DNA from 3 places in the Fructilactobacillus sanfranciscensis genome. Region 3 is predicted to be linked to each of the others. Evidence: predicted binding sites of a transcription regulator. Region 3 holds the regulator's gene; each other region holds the start of a gene.

Region 1 (8,190 bases), 610 kb from region 3:
CTTTTCAAGGATTTGTTTAGCAACATCAATCTTATCTTTTTCAACAAGTGAGTTACCAATTGAAATTCCTTTAGCAGCGTAGAAAGTGTAAGTCATTCCACCACCGATAATAATCTTATCAGCTTTATCTAATAAATGATCAATAACACCAATCTTATCAGAAACTTTTGCACCACCTAAAATGGCAACAAATGGGTGTTTTGGATTGTCAACAGCATTACCAAGGAATTTGATTTCTTTTTCAAGCAAGAAACCGGCTGCAACTGGTTTGCCAGCTTTTTCCATGGCAGTTGCAATTCCAACGTTAGAAGCGTGACTTCTGTGAGCAGTACCGAAAGCATCGTTCACAAATACGTCACCTAATGAAGCCCAGTATTCACCTAATTTAGGATCATTTCCAGATTCACGTTTAACGTTTTCACCGTTAACAACATCTTGGTAACGAGTGTTTTCAGCTAACAAGATTTGACCATCTTGCATTTTATCGATGGCTTCTTCTAATTGAGGACCTTCGTTAACTGGTACAAAGATAACTGGTTTTTTGATTAATTTTGAAAGCTTTTCTGCAACGGGACGAAGTGACAAACCAGGTTTGTCATCTTCTGATTTAATCCGACCTAAGTGAGAAAGTAAAATTGCTTTTCCACCATGGTTAATTACCCATTCAATTGAAGGTAATGCAGCAACGATACGGTTATCGTCACCTACAACACCATCTTTAACGGGAACATTAAAATCAACCCGCATAAGGACATCTTTACCTTTAAGGTCTAAATCATCAATGATTAATTTACTCATTATGCAATTCCTCCAATATTAATTGATAAAACAAAAGACGCAGGAGGTTTAACCTCCTCCGCCCTTTTCAAACTACAATTTAATGATTAAAGAGTAGCAAAGTGTTGTAAAGTACGAATCATGTTACAAGTGAATCCCCATTCGTTATCGTACCAAGCAACAGTCTTAACTAATTGAAGATCACCGTTTTCAGTGATTTCAGTTTGACTTGGGTCAAATACTGAACCGTGTGAGTCTCCGATAACATCAGTTGAAACCATGAAGTCGTTAGCGTAACCAAAGGCATCGTTTTCGTGTTTCTTCATAGCTGCGTTGATTTCATCAACAGTAACTTTCTTGTCGAGAACTGAAACTAATTCAGTTAATGAACCGTCAATAACGGCAACACGTTGTGCATGACCTTTTAAGATACCATCAAGTTCTGGAACAACAAGACCAATAGCCTTAGCAGCACCTGAACTGTGAGGAATAGTGTTAACAGCAGCAGCACGGTTGTTAGCAAATTTAGCGCTACGAGGTCCATCTTGAATTGCTTGAGTAGCAGTGTAAGCGTGAACAGTAGTCATAGTACCAACTTTAAGGCCAAATTCTTTGTTAAGCCAGTTAGCCATAGGTGCTAAACAACTAGTAGTACATGAACCAGCAGATACAATTGTGTCACTTGCGTTAAGAGTATCAAGGTTAACACCAGGAACAACAGTCTTAATATCACCAGCTGGAGCTGAGATCAAGACACGTTTTGCGCCAGCATCCAAGTGAGCTTGTGATTTTTCTTTTGAAGTGTAGAAACCAGTACATTCAAGTACAAAGTCAACACCATCGTTTTTAACCCAAGGAATGTTCTTTGCATCACGTTCTGCGTAAACAGGGATACGTTTACCGTCAACAATGATTGCATCTTCAGTTGATTCAACTTTACCAGGAAATTTACCGTGAACTGAATCATATTTCAATAAGTAAGCTAACATTGAAGGTGTAGTTAAATCGTTAATTGCTGCAACTTCAATATCTTTTGAATCCAATTCGTGGATACGTCTAAATGCTAGACGACCAATTCTTCCGAAACCATTAAGACCAATTTTTACAGTCATAATATGCTTCCTCCTTTAGGAATGTTTTATTTTAAATACATGTCATATCTTACCACTTTTACCTAAAAATGTCAGCGATTTCATTGCAGACTCCTAGATTCAGCGGCAAGCATAGCGATAACGTAGTAATCTTACCTACGGCCTTAGTATAGCAAATCAAAAATTTAATGAAAAGCAATTACATTTTTGATAATAACTTGAATAATTAAAGGTTTTACTTTAGAATAATAGATGCAAGTTTTGCAACCCTAGTGTAATGGATAGCACGTAAGATTCCGGTTCTTGAGATGAGAGTTCGACTCCCTCGGGTTGCATTTTAGACCTTAATTTTTAAGGTCTTTTTATTTTGTCCCTCTATAGGTTCAAATAATTGACCTTGGTTGACCAATATTATAAGATAAAGCCATGAATTTAGTTATTCAATATTAATTTTATTATAGAAAGAAGAGGAAGTTATTATGCCTTTAGTTCCAACAGTTGTTGAAAACTCACCACAAGGTGAACGTGCATATGACATCTACTCACGGCTTTTAAAAGATCGCATTATTATGCTTTCTGGTGAAATCGAAGATAACATGGCCAATGCAATTATTGCCCAATTATTATTCCTAGATGCCCAAGATTCAGATAAAGATATTTACTTATACATTAATTCACCAGGTGGTGTGATTACATCTGGAATGGCAATTTACGATACCATGAACTTCATCAAATCTGATGTTCAAACTATCGTAATGGGAATGGCTGCTTCAATGGCGTCCGTTCTTGCTACTGCCGGTACCAAGGGTAAGAGATTTGCCCTCCCACATTCACAAATTATGATTCACCAACCTTCTGGTGGAGCACAAGGTCAACAAACTGAAATTGAAATTGCGGCTAAGGAAATCCTTAAAGCCCGTAAGATGATTAACAAGTTATTGGCTGATCACTCTGGTCAACCACTTGAAAAGATTGATCGTGATACTGAACGTGATAATTATCTATCAGCTCAACAAGCCGTTGATTACGGTTTGATTGATGGAATCATGACTAACAGTGCCGATAAAAAATAATTCATCGTATTTTAAAAGCAGCTAAGCTCTGATTAATTTCAGAACTTAGCTGCTTTTTTTTATGCATTTTCTCGTAATTGATCAGCTAAATCATTAATTTTATGAAGCCGATGATTAACTCCGGACTTAGAAATTGGTCCACCTGGAATTATTTCACCTAATTCTTTCAAACTAACTTCTTGATTATTCATCCGTGTAATCGCAACATCACGCAACTTTTTAGGTAAACTATCAAGCCCTAATTTTTCTTCAATAAATTTAATATTTTCAATTTGTTTCGTTGAGGCATTAGCAACTTTATTCATATTAGCGTTTTCACAGTTTACTAAACGATTAACTGAATTCCGCATATCGCGAACAATGCGAATATCTTCAAATTTCAACATTGAATTAGTGGCACCGATTAATTGTAAAAAGTCGGCAATCTTCTCTGCTTCCTTAATATAAACAATGTAGCCACTACGGCGGGCCGTTTCTTTGGCACCCAAGTTATATTTATTCATCATTTCAGCCATCATTTGATTATGATCATCGTAAAGAGAATAAATTTCTAAGTGGTAGCGAGATGTTTCCGGATTGTTAACAGATCCTCCCGCTAAAAAAGCCCCACGTAAATAAGAACGAACCTGCATATCATTTTTTAAGAGTTCAACTGGAACTCGTTCTAAAATCTTTTCTCCGTCAAAAATTCCTAAATCTTCCAATACATCCCGAACATTTTGATTCAAACGCACAATATAAAGATTATTTTTTTTGAGCTTCATTTTACGACGCACAATTACATTAGCTTCTACTTGATAAAATTTAAGCAATAAACTATAAACACGACGCGAAATTGCGGAATTTTCTGATTGAAACTCCAACGCTAATTTACCATTGGAAATTTTCAAAGTCCCATTCATTCTAATTAATGCCATTAATTCTGCTTTGGCATTCTCTCGATGAACTTCTAAATTCGTCAATTCTTTTTTTACTTCGCTAGCATATGACATTGAAGTGAACCCCTATTAATTAAATTTTGGTTGTCCCAAGAGTCGAATTAATTCATTTGTAACTAATTCACCATTATGAAAAGCACCATGATCACGTAATTCCAAAAAATCAGATGAAATCACACGACAGCCTAAAGCTTTCAAACCTCGATAATCAGGGATAACAGGTTCAGATTCATCACTCCACCGTTGTCGATCAATGTATTCACTTGGAACTGGTTGATTATTAACTAAAACTGTATCAACGAACTGATTTCCTAGTTGACAATCTAAAACCCGGACATGATCAGCATCGGTAAAGTTCGTGGTTTCGCCACGTTGTGTCATAATATTACAAATATAAACAACCTCAGCAGGCGTATCAATCACGGCTTTTCCAACGTTACTAACCATTAAATTGGGTAAGATACTCGTATATAGACTTCCGGGTCCTAACACAATTTGATCCGCATTCATAATCGCATCAATTACTGCCGGCACTGCTTCTGGCTTTTTATCTCCATTTGCAGATTCTACCCAAACTCGTTTAATCATCTTGTCGGCCTTAGTAATTTCAGACTCTCCCGTCAAAGTTGTGCCATCAGTAAATTCCGCGTGTAAAACCAAACTTTCATCACACACTGGATAAACGTGACCGTCGACTTTCATCATCCTAGTTAACATTTGAACCGCATCAAAAAAGCCGTCTTCCATCTCAGACAAGGCCGTAATGATTAAATTACCAATGGCGTGTCCAGACAAAAATTTATCAGTCGATTTAAACCGATATTGAAAAATGTCTAAATCAATTTGCGGTAAATTAGAAAGACTAACTAGCACATTTCGGATATCTCCAGGTGGTAACACATTAATATAATTACGTAAAATTCCAGATGATCCACCATCATCAGCTACAGTTACGATAGCAGTAATATCAACATCTCTTTTTTTTAAATTTTGCAAAATAACTGGTAACCCAGTTCCCCCACCAATTACGACCATTTTAGGTCGACTAATTTGTTTGGCTAATTTATTTACCATTAAATATTGGCCCCTTTATAACGACCGATTTCACGATGAGTAATGTTAACTCGGAATCCCAATTTTTTTAAAGCAAGTCCTAATCGTTCTGTCATCGCAATCGAGCGGTGTTGACCACCTGTACATCCGATTGCAATTGTTTCACTTGCCTTAGAAGTTCCCTTGATTTTGGGAAGTAAAAATTTCATTAAATCATAAACTTTAGCAAAATATTCATCAGCATTCTCTTGTTGCATAACAAAGTCATACACTGGTTTATCTTTACCAGTTAAGTTACGTAAACTTTCTACATAATATGGGTTAGTCAAAAAGCGGACATCAAACACCATGTCAGCATCAATGGGAATTCCATATTTAAAGCCAAATGACATTAATTCAACGTGAAACGGTTCTTCTCCATAATTTTCAAATTTTTCAATCAATTCTTGCCGAAGTTGTTTAGGCGAAAAGTCAGTAGTATCAATTACCAGATTAGCTGCATCTTTTACTGGTTCCATTGCCTTACGTTCTTTTTTAATTCCATCAATTAGACGACCATTGCGGGCTAAAGGATGGTCCCGTCTGGTTTCTTCATAGCGAGTTACAATCTTATTGTCAGACGCATCTAAAAAAATAACGTTCTCATTTTTATTTTTGTTATGTGCAATTTCAACTAAAGTATCAACCACATCATTAGCTGAGCCTGGGGCACGTAAATCAATTACCAATGCAACCTTATTGATTTCACGTGAAGTTCTGATTAATTCAGAAAACTTATAGATTAAATTTGGTGGCAAATTATCTACACAAAAATAGCCCAAATCTTCAAACGTTTGGATTGCACGAGTTTTTCCCGCACCACTCATTCCTGTAATAATTATCAATTGATCATTATGTGTCATTTTAATCCCCCCAAGCTTTCGTCAAGTATAACATACCGGGCGTTTCACTTAAAACAAAAACAAAGACTCAATCCAGTTATATTTTATCCAACTGGATTGAGTCTTTCATTAGCATTAATAATTTTTTTAATTAACAAATAATAACCATTCTCTTTTCGACTATAACGTTAACACCTCAGTAGTTTTCAAAAATCAATCATGATTTACTTTCTCCAGATTTAAAATAATTTGAAAAATCCAAATTTTTATCTATTTTAACTTTTTTAGGTAAATTATGTGAAACGATAATTATTATCTTGTCTTTGAAAATCTCAATTATATTTTCCCAAATCTTATCAAATGTTTTATTATCCAAAGCACTAAATGATTCATCAAAAATCACAATCTCGGGAGTTGGTTGATTAATCATTAACCTTGCGATTTCAATTAGCTGTGCTTCTCCACCAGAAATTTTATTTTCATCAATTAAATCATCTAATCTTACTAATATTTTTTTAGAGAATCCATAGCCTTTTAATTTTTTAATCAATTCTTCTTTACTAATATTTTTTCCTAAAAGGATATTGTTCATTATTGTATCGTTAAAGATAATGGGCTTTGATGTACTTAGGAAAACATTGATATTTTCTTTTTTTAAACACTTGGTTAATATATCTAAAACCGTACTTTTTCCTAATCCTACACTACCTTTTAGTTGATAGATTCTTCCGTATCTTAAAGATAATTTTTTATTGATGATAAATTTACCTAATTTTCCAGAAATTATATTTATTCCATTATCAGCTAAATTAATTTTTGTTTGATAAATTGAATTTTCATATTTTAAATGATCAAATTCATTAATATTATTAATTTGTGGCACTATGCTAAAGAACGATAAGATTATTTGAATTAAAAGTGTTAAAGACGGTAATAACCATAAACTAACTTCATATGTAGCGACAAGAGTTCCTATTTTATGAATGCTTCTATACTGATAAACGATATAGGTTTAAAAAACAATTATCTTTAAAGTAATTAGTTGACTAAATTCAGAATGATTTTGGTCGATTTTTGTATAAAATTTTGAAAAATAATTAATCGAAAAAAGAACTTATTCCAATATAATATTGGAATAAGTTCTTAAAAATTGCCTAACCTTTTTAACAATTCAACATCATCGTTTTCACATAATGAATACAAAAAGTCTTATTTTTCTGCTGCTAAAGTTCGTTGATAATCTTTTTCTAGAATTGGTTTCAAATACTTACCAGTAACACTTTCGGGAACTTCAGTAATTTCTTCTGGTGTTCCAGTGGCAACAACTCGACCACCTTTATCTCCACCATCAGGTCCCAAGTCAATGACATGATCTGCTTGTTCAATTACTGCCATATTGTGTTCAATAATTAAAATTGTATTACCAGCGTCAACTAATTTTTGTAAGACACCTAACAAACGTTTGATGTCATCCGTGTGTAACCCAGTTGTTGGTTCATCAAGAATGTAGAAATTCTTTCCAGTGGAACGTTTGTGCAACTCAGAAGCTAATTTCATTCGTTGTGCTTCACCACCAGAAAGTGTAGTTGCTGACTGCCCAAGCTTTACATAGCCTAAACCAACATCGGAAATCGTTTGTAATTTACGCGTAATTTTAGGAATTGCTTTAAAGAATTCTAAGGCTTCGTTAACCGTTAAATCTAATACTTCAGCAATGTTTTTGCCTTTGTATTGAACTTCCAAAGTTTCAGAATTATAGCGTTTTCCATGACAAACTTCACAAGGAACATAGACGTCTGGCAAGAAATCCATTTCGATTTTTAAAATTCCATCTCCACGACAAGTCTCGCAACGTCCACCTTTAATATTAAAACTGAAACGCCCTTTTTGATAACCACGTAATTGGGCTTCATTTGTTTTGGCAAATAAGTCACGAATATCATCAAAGACCCCAGTATAAGTTGCCGGATTACTCCGAGGAGTTCTACCAATGGGACTTTGGTCAATACTTACTAATTTTTCAATGTTTTTATAACCAGTAATTGACTTATATTTCCCTGGTTTTTCTGAGTTATCATTTAATTTTTGAGCAAGAGCTCGTTTTAAAATGTCATTAACTAGCGTTGATTTACCTGATCCAGAAACACCAGTCACAACGTTAAATTCACCTAGTGGGAACTTAACGGTAATATCTTTTAAGTTGTTAGCTTGAGCGCCTTTGATTGTGACAAACTTTTTATTACCTTTACGGCGTTTTAAAGGAACTGGAATAAATTTCTTTCCAGATAAATATTGTCCGGTTAGAGAATTTGGATTCTTAGCAACCTCTTCAGGAGTTCCGGTTGCCATAATTTTTCCACCAGCTTGGCCAGCACCA
Region 2 (8,190 bases), 110 kb from region 3:
GTTGTATTCTTTTGTTGAACAAGGAGCTGCAACACAATTAACTGCAAGTAGTTATTTAGGAGTATTTGGAAAAGAAGTAGAAAAATTTACTGAAGAAATTATTAAAGCCAATTTAGGAACTACTTTTGCTTCAGATGCACATAATTTTAAAGGTAGACGTTACAGAATGGGCGATGCTTACAATAAATTAAAAAAACAGTTTGGCATTAAAATGGTGGCTCGTTATGAATACAATGCAAAAGCTATTTTAAATGGTGACGATATCGAGCAAGGTACAATTATGCCTATTAAGAAAAAAAAGAAATTTTTAGGTTTGTTTTAATTAACATTAAAATAATATTTAGTATGTATTTTTTTGATGATTTTATCTAATATAACTAAGGATAGGTAGTACGACATCAATTAAACCGTGATCTCTAATTTGTGCAACAGCTAAGCTCCGTTCTTTTGGGTTAAACAACATTTCAATTTGTGGTTGATAATCTTTAAATAGCAAGCTTATAACAAGTGCAACAATTTTAAAAACTTTTAACTTATTAATTTTCATACATAATTCCTTATCGTTTTTAAAATAAGTATATAACAAAAAAGACATAACCAAAATGGTTATGTCTTTTAAGCTAGCAGCTAATTATTTACTTGCTTTTTCGTTAGCTTCAATTTTAATTGTGTCATTGTTGTGATCAAGAACAGCTTTAATATTCTTAATTTCTTGGTGATCCAAGTAGAACATAGCAATCTTATCACGTAATTGTTGTTCAATTACACGACGGAGTGGACGAGCACCCATTGCTTCATCGTAACCTTGTTCCATCAACCAGTTTTTAACTTCATCGCTGATTTCAAGTTTCATGTCTTTTCTTGCTAAGGTGTCGTTCAAGTTATCAATCATAAGATCAACAATCTTGCTTAAGTCTTCCTTAGTTAAGTGACTGAATTCAACAATAGCGTTGAAACGGTTTAAGAATTCTGGTCTGAAGTATGGAGCTAAACGATCCATAATCTTCATATCTTCTTTTTGGTTCTTAGTGATTGCATCACTACTGAATCCGGCATTTGAAGTTGCAATGATAACTGTGTTCTTAAAGTTAACCACGTTACCTTGACCATCAGTTAAACGACCGTCATCCATTACTTGAAGTAATAGGGTAATAACTTGTGGGTTAGCTTTTTCAATTTCATCAAGTAAGACGATTGAGTAAGGATTTCTTCTTACACGTTCAGTAAGGGTATTACCGTTATCGTTGTAACCAACGTAACCAGCAGTAGCACCAATCATCTTTGAGACAGCAGTTTCATCTTGGTATTCTGACATATCAAGACGGATAATTGAATCTTCATCGTTAAACATGTCTTTTGCTAATTGTTTAACTAATTCAGTTTTACCAACACCAGTAGGTCCAACGAATAAGAATGAACCGATTGGCCGGTTACCGTCATCAAAACCAGCACGGTTACGACGAATGGCATCAACTACAGCGTCAACAGCTTCATCTTGACCGATGATGTGTGATTTCAAACGACTGTCCATACTCTTCAAACGTTCCATATCGTCAGTACTCATTTGTGATACTGGAATTCCAGTTAAACGTTCTACTGAATCTGCAATATCAGAAGGTTTAGCAACTGGTGTTTCAGTGTCATCAGTTTCACTCTTAAGTTTCTTTTCGATTTCAGCAATCTTAGCTTTATCTTTAGCAGCTTCTTCGAATTTTTCAGCTTTAGCGTGTGCAGCTTTTTGGTCTTTAGCAGCTTTAAGTTCTTTTTCAAGACTAACCTTGTCAGTAACAGGGTTCTTAGCAGCTAAATGAGCAGCCGTCATATCGATAAGATCAATTGCTTTATCAGGTAATGATCTTTGAGGAATGTATTGTTCTGAGTATTCAATTGCAGCTTTCAAAACATCATCTGGTAATTTAACTTGATGATGATCTTCGTATGATTTACGAATTCCTTTTAAGATTTCAAAAGTAGTGTCTTTGCTAGGAGCGTTAACTACAACATCATTGAAACGACGTGCTAAAGCAGCATCTTTCATAATTGTGTTACGGTATTCGTCTTGAGTAGTAGCACCAATTACAGATATTTCACCACGTGAAAGAGCTGGCTTCAAGATATCTGATAAACCTTTACCACCAGTTTCGTCACCTGAAGCACCTGCTCCAACGATTTGGTGAATTTCATCAAAGAATAAGATAACGTTCTTACGTTCTTTAACTTCTTTAACTAATTTTTGGATGTTTTCTTCGTAAGCACCACGGTATTGAGTACCGGCTTCTAATGAAGAAAGATCGATTGAAATAACTTGTTTGTCTTTAATTGTTGCAGGAACATCTCCCTTAACAATTTTTTGAGCTAAACCTTCAACGATAGCAGTTTTACCAACACCGGCATCACCAACTAAGATTGGGTTATTTTTAATTCGACGACTTAAAATTTCAGCCGTTTCTTGAATTTCTTTATCACGACCAATAACTGGATCAAGAAAACCTTGTTTAGCTTCATCAGTTAAGTTACGGCCAATTTTATCAAGGTAACTTTCTGCCTTTTGTTGTTGTTTTGCTTGAGTAGGGGTAGCACCGTTATGACTACCAATTTGACCAGGAATTTGACCTGTTCTACGCATTTCTGCGACTTGTTCAGGAGTTAGTACGTGTCCATTAACAGAGTAACGAGCATTTGCGTCATTTCCCATGTTGTTAAATAAACTATTGAAAATGTCATCCATTCCGCTTCCGCCAAATGGGTCGTTTCCAAAACCGTTGTTTGCCATTGTATAATCCTTCTTCCAAGTTATATTAGGGCACCTATAATTAGCACCCTGATTAGATAAAGTTGTTTTCAACTTCGTACTTATATTATAAAACGGCTGAGTAATGAAGGTTAGTTATTTGCTCAATTTTAGTCAAAAATGGTCAAAAATTAAGATTTAATTAATCAGATCTAAATTTAATTTAAAAGCGATACAATAGAAAAAATATTTAAAATTACGCTATTGTTTGTTAAAATGTAAATATTGTCTAATTACAGTTTTATAAAAATTGTCTAATTATCGTTTTAAAGAGGAGCCCAAACTATGGAAGAGAGTCGTATTCAAAGAAGTCAATTTGAAAATAAACCCAAGAATCATAAAAAAAGAAATATTATTTTATCAGTGATTGCAGTGCTTATTTTAATTTTATTAGGATTTGGAGCTTATAAGTTTGCCTCAATTAAAGGTGCTGTTGATAGTGCTTATAAAGATTCTGGAATAACTAAGGAACGTAATACTTCTAAGTTATTGAGCCAGAAGAAACCAATCTCAATTCTATTGATGGGAACTGATACTGGTGAATTGGGACGTGACTATAAGGGAAGAACTGATTCAATGATGGTAATTACAATCAATCCAAAAACTAAGAAAACACTAATTACTAGTATTCCTCGTGACACAGCCGTTAACATTCCTGGATTTGCTGATGAAGGGGTTAACAAAATTAATTCCGCTTATGCTTACGGTAGTTCCAAAACTTCAATTGAGACTGTGCAAAAAATGTTGAACATTCCAATTGATTTCTATGCTGTTCTTAACATGCATGGATTGGAACAAATTATTAATCAAATTGGTGGCGTTAACATCAAACCACTTTTAACTTTTGATTATGAAGGTTATCACTTCACTAAGGGAGTTACTACTCATATGAACGGTAAAAAAGCTCTTGCTTATACTCGAATGAGATACGATGATCCTGAAAATGATTATGGTCGTCAAAAACGTCAACGCCAAGTACTTGAAGCAGTTGCTAAAGATAGTGGTTCCGTTGAAGCTCTATTGAATCCTGGATTTATTAATTCGCTATCTAAATCAACTCAAACTGATATGACTTTTGGTGATTTAACTTCAATCACTAAAGGATATCTTGGAGCTCGTGATAACATGGATAATTCATACATCCAAGGACAAACTGGTAAAGAAATTAATGATTCAGTTATGCAAGTAACACCAGAATCAGAATTACAAAACACTACTAATCAAATCAGAAACAATTTAGGACTACCAGAAGCTGAGACTGGTGACATTGCGGTCAACAACTAGGGATAGGAGTGTGAACAAATTTTGGAATATACTAATTTACAATACTTTCTGTTTAAAATTGGAAATCTTTTGAATTCTGCAATATTTGCTATTCTTGTAGCGGTTATTCTGGCAACTGCCATTGTCGTTTACTTTTTTGCACAAGCTTCTCATGATAACCCTAAACTTTCTGAATCAAAATTAAAGAAGATTAAAACATGTCAAAAAATTAGTTTATTTATTTTTGGAATGCTTATTGTAATTTTATTCATTGGAAGATACTTTTCTGATGGAATTGATGATCCTAATACTGTTATTAATGATAAGGAAACTCGCGTAATCGCTAAAGGTAAAGTTCTCAAAGTCAATCATCGTAAAGGTACGATGATAATTTTGCCTAATGGTAAAAAAAGTAGTGGTAATGTAATCAAAATCACTCCTAATGAATCTCATGTAATGCTTGGAACTCCAAATATGAAAAAATATGATGGAACGCATATTTTTAAAAATCAATTGAATAAAATTGATGTAGGAGATTACGTTAAGATTCAAAATCATCAATACATTTTCAAGTATAAAAATCATTCTAAGTTTAGTGAGGATAAAAAAACTGAAAAACAAGTTAAACAAATAAATGATTATGATGTAAATGGTGAAGTAGTAAAAACTAAATCTAATCCATATAAATATAGTTATATTTATGGATTAAATAGTTAAAATTATGAAAGTGAGTGGGAGTAGCTTAATGCTAACAAAATTAAAATTAATCTTTCCAAATGAAAAAAAAATCAGGTCCAATATTTCGTTAACTTTTTTTGGTGTATACCTAATAATGATGTTTGCCACTTTGGTATATGCTTATTGGATTCCCACTAATAAAGTATTTTTCGGGATGATACCGGATCTTTCAACTTTATTTTTAATAATTGGTTGTTTAATTAGTGTGCTAATGCGAAAACCTAGTCAATCATATTTGATTTATGGAAGTTTAATTGTTCTTGGAATAGTTGTTAGGCATGAATCAACGATTGCCTTTCCCCTTTGGTTTTTTTTGATATTATTAATGCTTAGTGATATTGAATTTACTAAAATTGTAAAAGTGTTTTTCTACGTAACGGCTCCTTTAACAATTTTTACGTTAACAATGGGATACTTTAGATTAATTCCAACCATGCAGTCTCCCAGAGGAATTGGACCTAATGGAGTTGTAATCTGGAGACAGGGATTAGGGTTTAACTGGGTGACTTTACCATCTCAATTATTATTTTATTTAACCTTGTCGTATTTCTTTTTAAGGAAAGGAATGGTGTCTTGGAAGGCAATTGGGATAATTACTGTGCTTGATATTTTTCTTTATGTACAAACTGACACTCGGAACCCATTTTTATTAGTACTACTAATTGTTTTAGTGGCTGGATTATTAAATTCTAAGTACAAAGACAATTTAATTGATTTTTTTTGTGGTAAAATTTTTGGAGTGGTTTCAATTGCAGCATTCTCATTTTTTCTAATTGTTTCGTTGATTTTGTCTTATTTAGGGACAGATGGTTTTGTATTAGATAAAATCAATCGGTTAATGTCCAACCGAGTTTTATATTCTCATATTGGAATAGAAAGGTATGGAATCCAACCCTTTGGAACAAAAGTCGTTTATAATGTACTTAATCCTACCCATAATTTAAAGGGAAGTTATTTTTATTTAGATAATTCTTATATGCAATACTTGATTACTTTTGGGATTATCTTTATCGTTATAATTGTGGGTCTATTAACAATTCAGATGTTTAAAGAATACAAAAATAAGAAGTGGTATGTTTTATTTATTTTTGTATTAATTGCTTTACATAGTACTGGTGACCCGCAAATGATGTATATTTCATATTCACCGTTTGTGTTGATTATCGGTAAGGTTATTGATAAATTTAAAATTGAAGTTTGATTAGCTTTATAAATTAGGAGATTGAATTACATGCGAAATGTAGATGTTAGCGTAGTTATACCAAGCTATAACTCCGAAAAAACAATTGAAAAAGCACTGGATTCAATTGTAAATCAGAAAACTAAATACAACTTTGAAGTTTTGATTATTGATGATGGTTCTTTCGATAATACTATTGATATAGTTAAAAATTATGCTAAAAATTATGATAATATATATCTTTTTTTTCAGCGTCATAAATTTCAAGCGGAAGCTAGAAATCTTGGAATTGAGTATGCAAATGGTGAATATTTAATGTTTGCAGATGCAGATGATCAGTATAGTGAAGGCTATATTGATATTATGATGAAATCAATTAAAAATAAAAAATTGGTTATTTCTGGAATCCAAAAAGATTTTTCAAATGGTAAAGTTGAAATTGAAAAAAATTCCATTTTGGAAAAAAGTAATAATAACAATCAACTTATTGGTAATTATTTAACTAAAAATAAGGAAATGGATGTTGGCCTTTGGAATAAAATATTTAGATTAGATATTATTAAAAAAAATAATATTATGATGATTAATGAAAATTATTTTGAAGATAGTTTATTTATTTTGAAATACTTATTGAATATTGATTTTGATGATATTAATTATATTTCTAATCCAGGATATATTTTGAATAAACATATAGGATCAACAACTAACTCTTATGATCCATCACTGTTAATAAAATGTGAAAGTTACATTGAGAAGGTTTATGATATTATTTGTGATAACAGCAGTTTGAAGAGCTATTTTAATGCTTTCAAAGCTAGAACCTACTTATTCTATATTCATAGAAGCATATTAAATAATCCGCTTTGGAATAAGGAAAAACAAAAAGAAATTATAAATAGAATTAATTTAAATGATGCAATAAAAAATCTTTCAATTAAATATTCTGCTGCAATTGTTTTTGCATATATTTTTCCAGAAAAATATATAAAGGTTTATTCACAAAAAAATAAAACATTTTAAGTGTAACAAAAGAGTACACTTGAAATGTTTTTTATTATGAGGTTATAGATTATGAAAAATAAAATTGCAGTCATTGGAAATGGTTTGAGTGGTAAAGGTGGAACTGAAAGTGTTTTAACTTATCTTGGAAATTGCCAAACCATCATTAAACAGTTCGATTTAGAACTATTTATCTTTAGTCCAGTCAAACACCAAGCATTTTTAAAAAATTGTGGGTATAACAAAGTTTATAGTACTGAGATTAAGAGTAAGTATCTTCGTTTGTTAAAAATGATTGCATATCTTATCATTTTTAACGGAGATGCATTGCTAGTAACCGATCAAAAAATGTTACCAGTTACATATTATTTAAAAAAATTGTTCCACAAAAAATACAAAATTATATTTTGGAATCATTATGCTTTAGATAAAGATGTTTTAGCAAAAAACAAAAATAGTGTTGAAATTGATTTTAATAAAATTAAATTAGCTGATAATTATTTTGCCATCTCATCTGGAATCAAACAGGAATTAATTGAAAATGGTATTCCGGCAGACAAAATTGATGTGATTTATAATCCCATTCAACCTAAACAAAAAGTGATTTCAGCTGATCAACAGGTTTGTCGTTTTATTTACATTGCACGCATTCAAATGAGTGGACAAAAGAATTTGGGTGGGTTATTGCGTAGTTTAGTCAAATTAGATGGAAGCTGGGTTCTTGATATTTATGGTTCTGGTGACGATTTACAGTTAGCTGAAGAATTTGTAGATAACCAACCTAATTTAAGTAAACGGATTACTTTTAAGGGGTGGGTTTCTGATCCCTGGCAACAAATTAAAACGGCGAATGCCTTGTTATTAAATTCTGACTACGAAGGGTTACCAATGGTTTTGGCGGAAGCTCTTAGTTACGGAATTCCCTGCGTCTCTTCAGATTGTCCTACTGGTCCAAATGATTTAATTAGTTCAGGGGAAAATGGGTTTTTATATCCTGTCAATGATTATAAAAAGTTGAATGAAGAGTTAACGTTAATCATTAATCATGAGATTAGTTTTGATCGAGTGGCAATTAGTCAATCAGTTGATTTTATGTTTAACAAAAATTATGATAATCGTTTTATTAATGATTTAAAGACAATCATAGGTAATAGGAGATAAGCAATGAACGAAAAGTCAGTAGCATTAGTTATGGTAACCTATAATCGGTTAGAGC
Region 3 (8,190 bases):
CTTGAATTCCCTGCCAAAGTTCATATGGGTTACGAAGCTTAACATTCCAATCATTAAGCCCGTGAACTAACATTACGTCAGCTTTAATGTTTTTCATTTGGTTTCGGTAATTACGATCATTCCAAAATTGATTATAGCTCCCAGTTACACGATCTTGATCAGCTTCCATTTGTTTTAGATATTTATCAAATGTTGGGCGAATTTTGAAATTATCACCAGCACGTAAGCTCCGCGAGAAAGTTTCTCCCGCTAAAACATCTGCATCTTCCCCTTGAAAACCACCAGGGGCAACAACGAGTCCGTTTTCCCTGTAATAATCATACCAAGATGAAATTGCAGCTTCAGCAATGATTGTTTTTAATCCGCTCACACCAGTTGTGGCTGCCGCAATTGCTAAAGTGCCAAGATATGAACGTCCTGTCATAGCGACATTCCCGTTACACCAATCTGCTTTGATTTCAATCCCATCTGTCCGATTGGTAAAGGCAATTCGATCACCATGTAACCACTCAATCACAGCAATTGTACTGGCAGTTTGTTGCGGATCACCACAGGTTTGTAAACCATCAGAATCAATCGTTCCAATCCCTGCTACATAAACACTGGCAAATCCACGAACTAACAGATAGTCGTTTAGTGTATAACCTGGTTTTGGTTGATGAGTTTCAGTGGCTTGACCAGTTGAATCAGTAGTTTTTTGCTTAGTTCCGTGTTTTAAGGGTTGTGGTTCAGTGAGTTTTATTTCACCAGCTACTTTTTCGGTTAAGTCTTGGTTAACATTGTGCGTTAATTGTTCGCCTAAAGTATCATTAACCCCCTGGTCATAAGGAGAGGCTGTATATGCAACGGGAACTTTAACGTCAGTTTTGGGACGTGTAATTTCAACTTTTAGAAGATCATTTTTGCCATCAAAGTCAGAATCAAAATCAGTTTGTACATAAACAGTTTCATATTTAAAATCTTTAGCTAAAAAGGTAGCTTGAGCTTTACCATTAAAAAAGAGTGGTTGATTAGGCACAAACTCAGATTTTGTGAAATAACCCTTCGCAGCGATACTATCAAGTAAAGTTAGGTCATTTTTACCATGGGTGTTCAATAAGTCGTACCAGGCTTCAATTAATTGATTGGTTGCATCAATAGTTTCATGATGAAATAAATTTAATTTGATAACAGATTCAAGTGGTTGATCAATCTTGAAATCAACGGTTGGTTGAAAACCTAAAAGTTGTAAAGCAACTAAATAAAATACTTCAGCTGAAAGAGGTGTTTCAGTTGAAAAAAAGTCGCCTAATCTTTCCTGATTAGTTGCTAAAAGTTGGTTTAGTTTTTCCTGAAAATTGGATGAACTAGTGGGATTGATTTGGATTTGTTTGAGTAGTTCATAAAAGAGTTTTTTTGCATCAGTTTGTTCTGTTTTAAAACCAACCAATTGTAGCTCTTTCTTTATAGTAGATAAATCTGGATGTGATTGGGCAAATTGATTAATTTTCATAAAAAGCTCCTTTTATTTTTAAATTGTCTTTATTTTATACACATTTGTTCACAATCTGGCACTAAGATAATATTATAATGCTATTTTAAATGGAGAAAAGATAAATAATGCATAAAAATTTAAAAGATAAAATTAAACCAGATGTTTTAAGAACCCAGCTTTCAAATATCTATGGATTTAGCGAAAAAATCAGTAAAATTCCTGATTTAGTTAAGCTTACACTAGGTGAACCTGATTTTGCTACTCCAAAGCACGTTAAACAAGCTGCAATTGCTGCAATCGATGATGATGAAAGTCATTATACTGCTACTTGGGGAAGAATTGAAACCCGAAAAGCTGCAGCCGATTTCTTAAAAAACAAATATGATGTCGATTATGATCCAGAAACCCAATTGGTAATTACTAATGGGGTTACGGAAGCGATGTATGATACTTTGGCAACTTTCATTGAAGAAGGCGACGAAGTGTTGGTACCGACACCGACTTTTTCTGTTTACTATTCGTTAATTGATTTAAATGGCGGGAAGCTAATTCAAATTAATACCCAACCGGATGATTTTTTATTAACACCAGAGCGTTTGCAAAAGGCAATTGCTGAACATCCGAATGCTAAAATGATTATTTTAAATTTTCCTTCTAATCCCACGGGTCGCACATATTCAGCAAGTGAAATTCAAATGATTGCAGAAATTTTAGCAAAAACTGATTTAATCGTAGTTAGTGACGAAATTTATTCAGAATTAACTTATGGACAAAAACATACCTCAATTGCTAGATTTATTCCTGATCAAACGATCTTATTTAATGGATTATCAAAATCCCATGCGATGACTGGTTGGCGAATTGGAATTTTTGCAGGGCCAGCTAATCTAGTTGAACAAATTGCTAAAGTGCACGAATTAGTCACAACTTCAGTGATGACAGCGGCTCAGGTTGCTGCTGAAGAAGCGTTTGCTAACGGACAAGATGATGCTTTGCCAATGGTAAAGCAATACATCAAACGACGTGATTATTTACATGAAGGTTTAGAAAAATTAGGATTTAAAAATGAACTCCCAGAAGGAGCATTTTATATTTTTGCCAAAATACCTGCTGATTTAAACCAGAACAGTTATGACTTTTGTATTGAAGTAGCTGAAAAGGCAAAAGTAGGAATGATTCCAGGATCAAGTTTTGGTGCTGGAGGAGAAGGATATGTCCGTTTAAGCTATGCAACTAGTTTAGACAACATAAAAGAAGCCTTAAATCGATTACAAAAATATTTAGACTAAACAAAAAGAACGAATCGAAAGATTCGTTCTTTTTATTATTTAGTTTAGAAGTAATTTTTATTCTAAACCAGTAGCTTTCATACCATTGTGTGCAGTTTCTTGTAATGTCTTAGCTGAAGCAGCCATTTTAGCTTTTTCTTCATCACTAAGTGGGATTTCAATAACATTTGCAATTCCACTGGCATTAACAACAGCAGGTGTACCAATGTAAATATCGTTTAAACCATATTCACCGTTCATTGGGGCACCAACTGGGAGTACTGCGTTTTCGTTACGTAAGATGGCACGAGAGATTCTCATTAAAGCAGTACCAACACCGTAGAAAGTAGCACCTTTCTTGTTGATGATTGTGTATGCTTTGTTACGAGTTTCGTCTTCAAGTTTAAGTAAATCATCTTTAGTAACGTTACGATCTGCAGCGTACTTAAGTAATGGAACATTACCAATTGTAGCTTCATCAAGGTCGGCAAATTCTGAATCACCGTGTTCACCTAAAATGTAAGCATCTACACTAGCTGGGTCAAGGTTGAATTGTTTTGCAATTGCAACACGGAAACGACCAGTATCAAGTGAAGTACCTGAACCAATAACTTTTTCTTTAGGAAAACCAGATAATTTTTGAGTTGCATAAGTTAAAATATCAACTGGGTTAGCAGCAACTAAGAAAATTCCGTTGAATCCTGAGTCAACAACTGGCTTAACAATTGTTGATAAGATTTTAAGGTTTTTGTTAACTAAGTCTAAACGAGTTTCACCTGGTTTTTGAGGTGCACCAGCAGTGATAACGACTAGGTCAGCATCTTTACAATCTGAGTATTCACCAGAGTAAATGTTCTTTGGTGAAGTAAATGGAGTAGCATCTTCAAGATCAAGAGCATCTCCAGTAGTTCTGTTTTTATCAATATCGATGATTACGAATTCTTCGGCAATACCTTGTTGAACCATGGCGAATGCATATGAAGAACCAACGGCACCGTCACCAACTAAAACAACTTTTTGATGTTTTTCAGCCATAATAATCTTCCTTTCAAAATCCTATAGTTAATTATGTTTCAATATTATTGTACCATTTTTTAGAAGCGACTTCCTAATAATAGGAAGCACAAGCAATGGTAAATAAAAAATGAAAAAAGATAATAAAAAGGGTTGACGACCTCCAATTTCGATGATATTATTTAATAGTTGTCAAAACGAGTTTTGACTTATCCAGTAGACAACATTTATTCTTAATGGAAGATTAGCTCAGCTGGGAGAGCATCTGCCTTACAAGCAGGAGGTCACAGGTTCGATCCCTGTATCTTCCATTGAGCCGTTAGCTCAGCCGGTAGAGCATCTGACTTTTAATCAGAGGGTCGGCAGTTCGAACCTGCCACGGCTCATTTGTTTCATATAGTAAAAATAATATCATGCGGGCATGGCGGAATTGGCAGACGCGCTAGATTTAGGTTCTAGTATCTTCGTGATGTGGGGGTTCGAATCCCTTTGCCCGCATATTATTTTTGCCGACTTAGCTCAGTTGGCTAGAGCGCGTCACTAGTAATGATGAGGTCGGAGGTTCGAGTCCTCTAGTCGGCATTATGCGGAAGTAGTTCAGTGGTAGAACGCCAGCTTGCCATGCTGGAGGTCGCGGGTTCGAATCCCGTCTTCCGCTTTTTTCTATATTAATAGGAATTCGCCGGGGTGGCGGAATTGGCAGACGCACAGGACTTAAAATCCTGCGGTCAGTAATGACCGTACCGGTTCGATCCCGGTCCTCGGCATTTATTATGCACCTATAGCGCAATTGGATAGAGTGTCTGACTACGAATCAGAAGGTTGCAGGTTCGACTCCTGCTAGGTGCATTTTTTCGGGAAGTGGCTCAGCTTGGTAGAGCACCTGGTTTGGGACCAGGGGGTCGCAGGTTCGAATCCTGTCTTCCCGATCGAATAAAAAAGTACTGATGATTAATTTCATCAGTACTTTTTTTGTTTTAATAAGTGAATTTGCTTGTCATTTGGGATCGATGTTTATATAATTAAAGTCAACATTAGTCAGAGATGAGATGATAATATGGCAAGTCATAGTATGTCAGATACTATTGGAGAATATTTAAAAAAATTGTTAGCCGAACGCGATGAAGAGGTAGAAATTCGTCGCTCAGATATTGCGGAACACTTTGATGTAGTTCCTTCTCAAATTAACTATGTCATTAAAACTCGGTTTACCATTCAGGACGGTTTTGTTGTCCAAAGTAAACGTGGTGGCGGTGGCTATATTAGAATTGAAAAAATAAACTTAATGGAAGATTCGAATGTTTTTGATCGTTTGATTGACTCAATTGGAGACATGATTAGTCAAAAAGATGAAGAAGATATTTTGAAAACTTTACTAAATAACGGACTATTAAATAAACGTGAAGTACATATGGTTGCATCGATTCTTACTCATGATGCAATCAATGTGTCTAATTATGAGACAGAAGAAAAAGTGCGGGCAAACGTATTATCAGCTTTATTATGTCGGCTGAAATATGAGTGCTAGCTGAAAGAAGGCTATTTAATGGAAGACTCATTAACACCTAGTGCAAAAAAAACACTTATGATTGCGCAAGAACAAGCACGTGGTTTTCAACATCAATCGGTTGGAACTGAGCATTTATTATTGGCATTATCCATTGAAAAAAGTGGAATCGCTTACCAAACCTTAAATCAACTTTCTGTTACTGAACAGGATGTTAAAGAAGAAATTGAACAAATTGCCGGTTATGGTAATTTACAAAACGACGGAACAACTTATTTGCCATATTCTCCTAAGATGCGTGACATTTTAAATTTAGCTGGTCAAATTGCTAAACAATATGGCAGCAAACGGGTTGGAACGGAACATTTGTTATTAGCGCTAACTAGCGAAAACGAAATCGTTTCATCAAGAATTCTTAACAGCTTAGGAATTTCTCCTGAAGATGTTCGTAAGATTACGATTCGGAAAATGGGGGTTCCTGATCAAGGAATACCAACTGAATCTAAGAATGATGATAAAGAAAAAACACCAACGCTTGATTCATTTGCAAAAGATCTTACCAAAGCAGCTCGAGATGGCCAACTAGATCCAATTATTGGGCGTGATCAAGAAGTTCGTCGTGCAATTCAAATTTTAAGTCGGCGGACGAAAAATAATCCAGTTCTAATCGGAGAGCCTGGGGTTGGTAAAACAGCAATTGCAGAAGGACTAGCTCAAAAAATTGTGGAAAAGAAAGTTCCTCAAGATATGACCAATAAACGTGTTATGGCCCTTGATATGGGAAGCCTAGTTGCAGGGACTAAATATCGTGGGGAATTTGAAAACCGACTTAAAAAAATTATTAATGAAATTAAAAGTAACGGACACGTTATTTTATTTGTTGATGAATTGCATACTTTAATTGGAGCTGGAGGAGCAGAAGGTGCCATTGATGCTTCTAATATTTTAAAGCCAACTTTAGCTCGTGGTGAAATTCAGATGATTGGGGCAACGACCTTAAATGAATACCAAAAGCATATTGAAGCTGATGCTGCTTTAGAACGTCGTTTTGCCACGGTACAAATTGAAGAACCTAGTGTCGATGAAGCAAAGAAAATTTTGGCTGGTTTACGACCAAAATACGAAGAACATCATCATGTGAAAATCACCGATGATGCGATTAATGCAGCTGTGGATTTATCAAGTCGTTACATTAGTGGTCGCTTTTTACCTGATAAAGCCATTGACTTGATGGATGAAGCTGCTGCTAAAGTTCGAATTGATGCAATGGGAGATTCTACTGAATTAGTTAAGCAACAACGTGAACTTGATGAAGCAAGGTCGAATAAAGATCGTGCCATTGAAGAACAACGTTTTGACGATGCTGTAACTTTTCGTAGTCAAGAACAACAACTGGAAAAATCGGTTGCTGTTCTAATGGAAAAAGACAAAAAGAAACGTGAACATGAAAATAAGCAACATAACTATAAACTCAAAGAAAACTCAGAGTCAGTTGCGCAAATTGTTGCTGAATGGACAGGCATTCCAGTTACGCACCTTAAGAAAACGGATGCAGATCGATTGGTTAACTTGGAAAATGTATTGCATAAACGGGTGATTGGGCAAGATGAGGCGGTTACTGCAGTTGCTAAAGCAGTAAGAAGAGCTCGAAGTGGATTGAAAGATCCTAATCGTCCAATTGGCTCATTTATTTTCCTTGGACCTACTGGTGTGGGAAAAACGGAATTAGCTAAGGATTTAGCAGAAGAAATGTTTGGCTCAGAAGACGATGTAATTAGAGTCGATATGAGTGAGTACATGGAAAAATATTCTACTAGTCGTTTAGTTGGATCTGCTCCAGGATATGTTGGTTATGAAGAAGGAGGTCAACTAACTGAAAAAGTTAGAAAACATCCTTACTCCGTTGTTTTGCTTGATGAAGTGGAAAAAGCACATCCAGATGTCTTTAACTTGCTCTTACAAGTTCTTGATGACGGATTTCTAACTGATTCTAAAGGTCGTAAAGTTGACTTTAAAAATACAATTATCATTATGACATCTAATTTAGGTGCCACAGCGTTACGTGAACAAAAAACAGTTGGTTTTGATGCCAACCGTTCAGAAAACAACGATGCTGAAGTTAAACGAGTAATTCAAGAAAAGATGAAGCAATTCTTCCGTCCTGAATTCTTAAACCGAGTTGATGAAACAGTTATTTTCCATAGTTTAACCGAATCAGAACTTCATCGAATTGTTAAATTGATGACCAAACGTTTAGTAGATCGGGTTGAAAAACAAGGGTACATTTTAAAAATCACTCCTGCAGCCATTGATGCGGTTGCTAAAAAAGGTTACAACCCAGAATACGGAGCTCGTCCTTTAAGAAGAGCACTTCAAAGTGAAATCGAAGATCCTTTAAGTGATGCATTGTTAGCTGGTAAATTTAAACCAGGTGATAAAATCACAATTGGAGCACAAAAAGGTAAAATTACCCTTACACATAAAACTCCAGTTATATAGAAAAAACGCCATTGAAAAATGGCGTTTTTTGTTGACGTAATGCTTACATCGCGTTAAAATGAATTAGTATATAGTGAATTGAAATGAGTTGTTGCGATCTATTGTCCGGGACAACGATTATAGTTACCCAAAAATAGATTATTCTATTTTTGGCTTTTTTTTGCTTTAAATTAGCTTTTTTAGCAAATTGTAATCAAACTGTAACATTTCTTTTTGAAGGAATTATTTAAGGAGGGTTAACAACTTGGCAGAAAACGTTAAAGGAAAAAACAAAAAAGATGCAATGGCTGGAAACGTTGTTAAGTATGGTAAACACAGAACCCGTAGAAGTTATGCCAGAATCAAAAAGGTTTTGGATCTACCTAACTTAATTGAGGTTCAAACTAACTCATACAACTGGTTTTTAGACGAAGGTCTTCGTGAAATGT

Evidence for each region. The regulator CtsR, encoded in region 3, represses protease genes until heat stress. The targets are predictions, from matches to a motif close to TTGGTCAAAAAAGGTCAAANA.
Region 1: a site for CtsR is predicted at 2,257-2,277, ahead of clpP (ATP-dependent Clp endopeptidase proteolytic subunit ClpP). Genes of this name have one in related genera too.
Region 2: a site for CtsR is predicted at 2,902-2,922, ahead of PY770_RS06595 (ATP-dependent Clp protease ATP-binding subunit). Genes of this name have one in related genera too.

What each region holds. Positions count from the first base shown of each region.
Region 1 is NZ_CP118925.1:528,526-536,715, reverse strand. Features, by position in the region: gene PY770_RS02715 (phosphoglycerate kinase) at 1-798, opposite strand, end outside; gene gap (type I glyceraldehyde-3-phosphate dehydrogenase) at 885-1,889, opposite strand; tRNA gene PY770_RS02705 (tRNA-Arg) at 2,132-2,203, shown strand; gene clpP (ATP-dependent Clp endopeptidase proteolytic subunit ClpP) at 2,348-2,941, shown strand; gene whiA (DNA-binding protein WhiA) at 3,001-3,933, opposite strand; gene PY770_RS02690 (gluconeogenesis factor YvcK family protein) at 3,949-4,953, opposite strand; gene rapZ (RNase adapter RapZ) at 4,953-5,834, opposite strand; gene PY770_RS02680 (ATP-binding cassette domain-containing protein) at 6,031-6,696, opposite strand; gene uvrA (excinuclease ABC subunit UvrA) at 7,023-8,190, opposite strand, start outside.
Region 2 is NZ_CP118925.1:1,255,375-1,263,564, reverse strand. Features, by position in the region: gene PY770_RS06605 (tyrosine-protein phosphatase) at 1-322, shown strand, start outside; gene PY770_RS06600 (hypothetical protein) at 365-547, opposite strand; gene PY770_RS06595 (ATP-dependent Clp protease ATP-binding subunit) at 632-2,773, opposite strand; gene PY770_RS06590 (LCP family glycopolymer transferase) at 3,077-4,075, shown strand; gene PY770_RS06585 (accessory gene regulator B family protein) at 4,097-4,771, shown strand; gene PY770_RS06580 (hypothetical protein) at 5,004-5,993, shown strand; gene PY770_RS06575 (glycosyltransferase family 2 protein) at 6,024-6,995, shown strand; gene PY770_RS06570 (glycosyltransferase) at 7,047-8,135, shown strand; gene PY770_RS06565 (glycosyltransferase family 2 protein) at 8,139-8,190, shown strand, end outside.
Region 3 is NZ_CP118925.1:1,142,677-1,150,866, reverse strand. Features, by position in the region: gene PY770_RS06015 (Xaa-Pro dipeptidyl-peptidase) at 1-1,492, opposite strand, end outside; gene PY770_RS06010 (aminotransferase class I/II-fold pyridoxal phosphate-dependent enzyme) at 1,600-2,763, shown strand; gene PY770_RS06005 (L-lactate dehydrogenase) at 2,821-3,783, opposite strand; tRNA gene PY770_RS06000 (tRNA-Val) at 3,995-4,067, shown strand; tRNA gene PY770_RS05995 (tRNA-Lys) at 4,070-4,142, shown strand; tRNA gene PY770_RS05990 (tRNA-Leu) at 4,172-4,254, shown strand; tRNA gene PY770_RS05985 (tRNA-Thr) at 4,265-4,338, shown strand; tRNA gene PY770_RS05980 (tRNA-Gly) at 4,343-4,414, shown strand; tRNA gene PY770_RS05975 (tRNA-Leu) at 4,438-4,523, shown strand; tRNA gene PY770_RS05970 (tRNA-Arg) at 4,532-4,605, shown strand; tRNA gene PY770_RS05965 (tRNA-Pro) at 4,612-4,685, shown strand; gene PY770_RS05960 (CtsR family transcriptional regulator) at 4,814-5,284, shown strand; gene PY770_RS05955 (ATP-dependent Clp protease ATP-binding subunit) at 5,303-7,762, shown strand; gene rpoB (DNA-directed RNA polymerase subunit beta) at 8,046-8,190, shown strand, end outside.